2 linked regions of the Undibacterium parvum genome follow. The main gene of each other region encodes a partner of the protein of the gene in region 2 in a complex. Links are inferred from orthologs where the notes say so. Each region holds a gene or a part of one and is shown on either strand. Other genes may lie near its edges. The genes, in order: trxA and EJN92_RS19790.

Evidence for each region.
Region 1: the proteins of EJN92_RS19790 (region 2) and trxA are in contact, whole or in part, in an NMR structure (PDB 2IPA), measured with the Bacillus subtilis proteins. The link is inferred for Undibacterium parvum from one-to-one orthologs.

Annotation. Positions count from the first base shown.
Region 1 is NZ_CP034464.1:3,724,993-3,728,240, forward strand. The notes cover bases 1-2,917. They hold trxA (thioredoxin TrxA), read right to left. Parts: upstream 1,664-2,917; coding sequence 1,337-1,663; downstream 1-1,336. Other genes in these bases: rho (transcription termination factor Rho), read right to left, coding at 1-1,149; EJN92_RS16260 (DUF904 domain-containing protein), read left to right, coding at 2,202-2,420; EJN92_RS16265 (cell division protein ZapA), read left to right, coding at 2,432-2,743. UniProt on the Bacillus subtilis protein: Participates in various redox reactions through the reversible oxidation of its active center dithiol to a disulfide and catalyzes dithiol-disulfide exchange reactions.
Region 2 is NZ_CP034464.1:4,533,765-4,537,015, reverse strand. What follows is about bases 99-3,018. They hold EJN92_RS19790 (arsenate reductase ArsC), read right to left. Parts: upstream 1,849-3,018; coding sequence 1,348-1,848; downstream 99-1,347. Other genes in these bases: EJN92_RS19780 (ArsR/SmtB family transcription factor), read right to left, coding at 2,407-2,748; EJN92_RS19785 (arsenate reductase ArsC), read right to left, coding at 1,893-2,372; EJN92_RS19795 (MIP/aquaporin family protein), read right to left, coding at 641-1,351; arsC (arsenate reductase (glutaredoxin)), read right to left, coding at 190-621; arsH (arsenical resistance protein ArsH), read right to left, coding at 99-224. In the rest of the region: more of arsH, read right to left, coding at 1-98; EJN92_RS19775 (undecaprenyl-diphosphate phosphatase), read left to right, coding at 3,103-3,251. UniProt on the Bacillus subtilis protein: Catalyzes the reduction of arsenate [As(V)] to arsenite [As(III)]. In vitro, can dephosphorylate para-nitrophenyl phosphate (pNPP).

The sequences.
Region 1 (3,248 bases), 810 kb from region 2 along the record:
CAAGATCCAGATTTTTTGCAATTGATCAGGCTTGATCAGTAATTCTTCGCGACGAGTGCCCGACTTGTTTAAGTTGATCGCTGGGTAAACACGCTTCTCTGCAAGGCGACGCTCAAGGTGTACTTCCATGTTGCCGGTACCCTTGAATTCTTCAAAAATAACGTCATCCATGCGGCTACCGGTTTCGATCAGGGCAGTCGCGATAATCGTCAGTGAACCACCTTCTTCGATGTTACGGGCAGCGCCGAAGAAGCGCTTCGGACGTTGCAGCGCATTGGCGTCAACACCACCGGTTAATACCTTGCCGGAAGCAGGAATGACGGTATTGTAAGCGCGTGCCAGACGTGTGATCGAGTCCAGCAAAATCACCACGTCTTTCTTCATTTCGACCAGGCGTTTGGCTTTTTCCAATACCATCTCAGCCACTTGCACGTGTCGAGTTGCTGGTTCATCGAAGGTCGATGCAACCACTTCGCCGCGCACAGAGCGCTGCATTTCGGTTACTTCTTCTGGACGTTCGTCGATCAGTAAAACGATCAGTGTAATGTCAGGATGGTTTGCTGTGATCGCGTGAGCGATATGTTGCAAAATAACTGATTTACCAGATTTTGGTGACGCCACCAACAAGCCGCGCTGACCTTTACCTATTGGCGCGATCAAATCGATAATACGACCGGTAATGTTCTCTTGCCCGTTCATTTCACGTTCTAAGCGCAATGGTACGCTAGGATGCAGAGGCGTCAGATTCTCAAACAGTATTCTGTGTTTCGATGCTTCCGGTGATTCACCGTTGACCTTGTCTACCTTTACCAGAGCAAAATAACGCTCACCATCTTTAGGTGTGCGTACTTCGCCCTCGATAGAGTCACCAGTATGCAGATTGAAACGACGAATTTGCGAAGGCGAAATATAGATGTCGTCGGTTGACGCCATATAGCTCGCATCTGGCGAGCGCAGAAAGCCAAAGCCATCCGGTAAAACTTCGAGTGCGCCATCGCCGAAAATTTGCTCGCCTGATTTGGCGCGCTTCTTAAGGATTGCGAACATCAGTTCTTGTTTGCGCATCCGTGCGGCATTGTCGATGTCTAAGCCTACGGCCATTTCTAGCAAGGCTGAGACGTGTAACGCCTTTAATTCTGATAAGTGCATGGTGAGTGTCCCGAGATGGGATATGTAGGTGGGGGAGTGAGAAGAAGTGAACTACAGTGTGATATTTTTAACTGCGCCAACCGTGTAGTCAGGGCAGTTGTCTAAAAAATAGAGTGTTTTTTTATATTGTTACCGATTTTCAAGCGAGGCATACGCATCGCTTGAAAATTTATTTCAGCATATTACCTTAAATATTACTATCGATAAAGGATGTTAATTGTCCTTTTGAAAGCGCGCCTACTTTTTGTGCTGCTACCACACCGTTTTTAAACAAAATCAGAGTGGGGATGCCGCGAATGCCAAATTGAGCAGGGATCGCTTGATTAGCGTCTACATCCATTTTGGCAATAATAAATTTCCCGCCAGCATCCTTGGCAACTTCTTCAAGAATAGGGGCAATCATTTTACATGGACCGCACCACTCAGCCCAGAAATCTACCAGGACAGGTTTGTCGGATTTTAAAACGTCGGCTTCAAAAGAAGCATCGCTTACATAGATGATGTTTTCGCTCATGGATTACTCGTTGAGTTGGCAAATTAAAAGTTGGTAGCGCCACAAGAATGTTAAGCTGAATTGTTGATGTCAGGCTGCATTCAACGCTTCCAATTACCTAGCTCCTTGATGGTAGCAAGCAATAAACTTAAGTTGGAGACGTTTTATCCCAATTCAATGGTATTGACTGGAACAAATGAGCAGGAATCTGTGTCAAGTGGCAAACTATACTCAAATAGTAACCTATTTTTCCTAAAGTTTGGAAAACGCCACACTTTATCAAGCTACGACTGGATATGTTGGCTTACTGAGTAAGCTCGCTAGCCATAATGAAGAGAGCAGATTCACGTCTAAATGTTGGCCGTGTCTACGTATTGATGCTTTATGGATGGGCCTCAATCACGCTCTTAATCATAGTAGTGTAGTAATTAATTTTTACACTTATAATGTAGAGTAGCTTGTCGATAAGCGCGTGGACTGCTGGTCATAACGTGCCGCTCGAAAGAGATAAAATCTGAAGGTTGACGGGTCCGACAGGACGCTAGAATAAGCGATAAAAATGATTTCTGAATTTGAATTACTTGCAAATAAAGTTGAGAGTCTGGCCGAGTTGGTGCACGCCTTACGACTTGAGAATGTTGAGCTACGCCGCGCAGCGGCCATGCTGACTGCCGAAAATAAGGATCTGCAGCTGCGCATGGCGCAGGCGCATGAGCGCGTCGCTGCATTGTTGGCGCAATTACCTAGTGATGAAGATGCAGAAGAGGATCTCGCATGAAAGAGAGTAATTTGATACAGTTGGACGTCCACATTATGGGACAGTCGTATACCCTCGCTTGTAGAGAAGGCGAAGATAAGGCCTTACTCAATGCCGTTGCATATTTGAATGAAAAAATGTGTGTGATACGCGATAGCGCGAAAATCAAAGGCACCGATAGAATTGCTGTCATGGCTGCGCTTAGTTTAGCGACCGAGTTGTTGGCGACCAAGTCTCCCGAGGGACCATTGTCGGGTTTGAGTATGGCGGAAGTGAAACAAAAAATTCTCAGCATGCACGATACTTTGGATCTGGCATTGACTCCGCAAGAAAATCTATTTTAAATTAACTCTTTATTGCTTAATTTAATTGAAAAAAATGTAGAGGGAATTCGCAGTTGAGAGTAAACTTAAATTCCCTACCGTGTTCGCCAGTGCCATATATTCCTTGAACCATTTATGTGCACAGGCTGCGGGAATTGTTCGACAGGTGTGAGCGTCGCTAGTTCGATGAACCCGAAGTTGAAACGACTGCGGCCAACTTGAACCGTCTGGTTCAGGATGCCGGCATAGCGGCATTGGTGGGGACTTATTCTTAAGCACTTGCGATTTTTTTCGTAAGTGCTTTTTTTATTGCAAGTGTATTTTTTCGCGCTAAATTGAGTTTAGATTTAGTATCGAAAATGTGGCTCGCATGTTGCTGTCAAACTGGCCTATCTGTGCTATTGATTGTAAGTTTTTCGAAAAAAAACAGTATGCCCTCAAGGCCCAATATCCATGCGCCTCTTGGGCCATGCTGGCCGGAAAGGCGCATGGATATTGCGCGTTCGGGCATGTCTTCGTTGAGTTT
Region 2 (3,251 bases):
AATACCTTAACTTCTCCGCCCATCGCCTCCAATAGACGTGCTGCTTCCAAGGTTAAAAGTTTACTGTAGGAGCGTTCACGTAACGAACCATACAGTAGCAAGAAGCGTGGCGCGTGCGTTGTAGGCGCTTGATGTGTCAGTTTTTCCTGATCAGGTTTCTCAAATAATGCCTGATCCAGGCTAGGGAGATTAAGATGTGTGAGCGACACGATTACCCTCCGCATCAATTACTTTTTCGCCGTCTTCTTTGGTGAATTCTTTCAGTTGCGGCAATGGCAGGATATCTAAAACAACTTCCGACGGACGACACAATTTAGTACCTACTGGCGTCACAACAATAGGACGATTGATCAGGATGGGATGCGCCATCATGAAATTAATCAAATCATCATCGCTCCATGTCGTTTCATCGAGATGTAACTCTTCGTAGGGTGTGCCTTTTTTACGCAGAACTTCGCGTACAGAGACGCCCATCGCTGCGATCAGTTCTACTAACTTTGTTCTCGAAGGAGGATGTGTCAGGTATTCAATGACTTCCAGTTCGACACCGGTATTGCGGATCAGCGCCAGAGTATTACGTGACGTGCCACATTTGGGATTGTGATAAATGGTAATGGTCATGAGCTATCTACTAACGAAATTAATGAGGTGCAAAATCACTGGGAGCCACAGTTCCGCCAACAGTGGCGTCTTTCGGTGGTGCAGGATACAACCAGCAAAAGATTAGCGTTGCCATAGCAGCACCCAGCAACTGGGCGATGATGAAGCCTGGTGCATCGATGGGACGAATGCCCGCGAAGGTATTGGTGGCTGCACGCGCCAGCGTTACAGCTGGATTGGCAAATGAGGTTGATGAGGTAAACCAATACGCTGCCGTAATATACGCCGCTACTGCAAACGGAGTGACCGCCGGACGGCTACGTGAACATCCTATGATCACGGCAATCAAACCAAAGGTGGCAACGAACTCGCTCCACCATTGCGACGTGCCAGTACGGATATGCTCGGATGCAAAAAAGACCGGATCTTGAAACATCACATGGGCAGCTGCCACACCAGCGAACGCGCCGAGAATCTGCACCAGAATATAAGGTAGCACTTCCGCGCCGGGCATATTCTTTTGCCAGGCTTCAGATAGTGTGACGACAGGATTAAAGTGTGCACCGGATATGGTGCCAAACATCAGGATCAAGGCAATCAAACCGGCGCCGGTCGCAATCGCATTGGCCAATAAAGCGAGCGCCACGTTGCCACCGGCCAGCCGCTCGGCCATGATGCCGGAACCTACTACCACCGCCAGCAAAAAGGCGGTACCTAGTCCTTCGGAAACTAAACGTCGTGCAATGGTCATGGCTTAAGCATCCCTATTTTGTCGAGTTCCAGCTTTAACGCCAGACGCTCCAGTTTCTCCATCGGCAGACACAAAAAAATATCCAGCCTGGTCTTGATTTCGCGGCAAATGCGCGCAAACGCATGGTGTCTTTCTTCTTCACTGCCTTGCACTTCAGCGGGATCTTGAAAGCCCCAGTGTGCGGTGACCGGCTGCCCTGGCCAGAATGGGCAGATTTCACCTGCAGCCTTATCGCAAACGGTAATGACAAAGTCCATATGGGGCGCATAGTCTGGCGCAAACTCGTCCCAGCTTTTGCTTCGTAGATCCGTGGAAGGATAGCCAATATGCTGGATTTGTTCAATCGCGAATGGATGCACGATACCCGTAGGATGGCTGCCCGCGCTATAGGCTTTGAAGCGGCCTTTGCCAGCGACGTTTAACATCGCCTCTGCCATGATGCTGCGAGCCGAATTGCCCGTACATAAAAACAGCACGTTATACACTTTGTCGTTCATGGAACTCTCCTGAACAGATAGGTTAATCAGATAAGCAAGAAAGCTTAGGGCATCAATTGACCGACACGATCAAGTTCCGCTTTTAGTTGCGTCATGTCGTTTTGTAGCTGGTCCAGTGGCAGTGCCAGAAAGGCTTCAATCCGTGTGCGTAAGATGCGATACGCAGTCATGAACGCCGCATCGATTTCCGCATCGGTACCAGTCACGTGTGCTGGATCTTCCACTCCCCAATGAGTGCGCAATACCGGTCCCAGGTAGGCGGGACAAGTTTCCCCTGCGGCACTGGCACAAACGGTAATCACGATGTCCGGTGTGGCAGGTAGGTTGTCCCATGATTTGCTGTAGTAACCTTCGGTAGCGATGCCTTCACGTGCCAACAAGGCAAGCGAGCGTGGGTGCACTTCACCCGTCGGTTTACTGCCCGCACTCATCGCTCTCCAGCCTGCAGGCGCCAGATGATTAAAGGTGGCTTCGCCCAAGATCGAGCGGCAAGAGTTACCGGTGCAAAGAAATAAAACGTTCATAAAACGGTCCTTGAGTAAAAATTGGAATACGTGATTATTTGGCGAGAGTGCCGACTGGCATACATTGCTGTATCTGCACAGGCGTGCACGGATTGCCGCCGCAACAGTTGTCGGTTAAAAAGCCCAGTACCGAGTTCATGGTCACGATATCGGCGGAATAGATGACAAAGCGACCGTCCTGTCTAGCAATCACTAGATCGGCATGCGACAACTCTTTAAGATGAAAGGACAAGGAAGACGGCGGTATACCCAGTTGTTCGCCTATTTTGCTGGCCGCCAAGCCTTCCGGCCCGACTTGTACCAATAGGCGAAAGACGGCGAGGCGAGATTCTTGCGCCAAGGCGGCGAGCGCGGAGAGGACTTTTTTGGTTTCCATCTATTTTTTCCATTAACAATTCATTGACTATAATTCTATAATAATGGAAATATGAAATAAATGCAAAAAAATACACACTTACTAACAAAGTTTCTCTGATGGATGACACAACAAGTTACTTGCTCTTTGAATTACTTATTGAGGCTCACTAGTGTCCGGTTAAATTGCTTTAAAAGCTGAAGAATCCAACGCGGGTTCAAATATAAATATCAGCCTCAGATACCAATCGAACTCTCGCCGATAATGTACATGGCCGCAATCAAATAAGCCTTGACTCTATATCAGCTATAGACTTTAAAATAATGCAGCGTTGATTCTACCAACGGCAATAATGCCCAATAAAAGGAGAAAATTTTGACAAATGCTTGCAGCGCCGGTCTGGATATCGGTTTCGCCTCATTGACTTACATACAGGTTGGTATTCTAGGAATCATCCAAGGTATCACTGAGCTGCTGCCTATTTCGTCTACTGCACATATGCGGGTCGTGCCAGCACTTTTGGG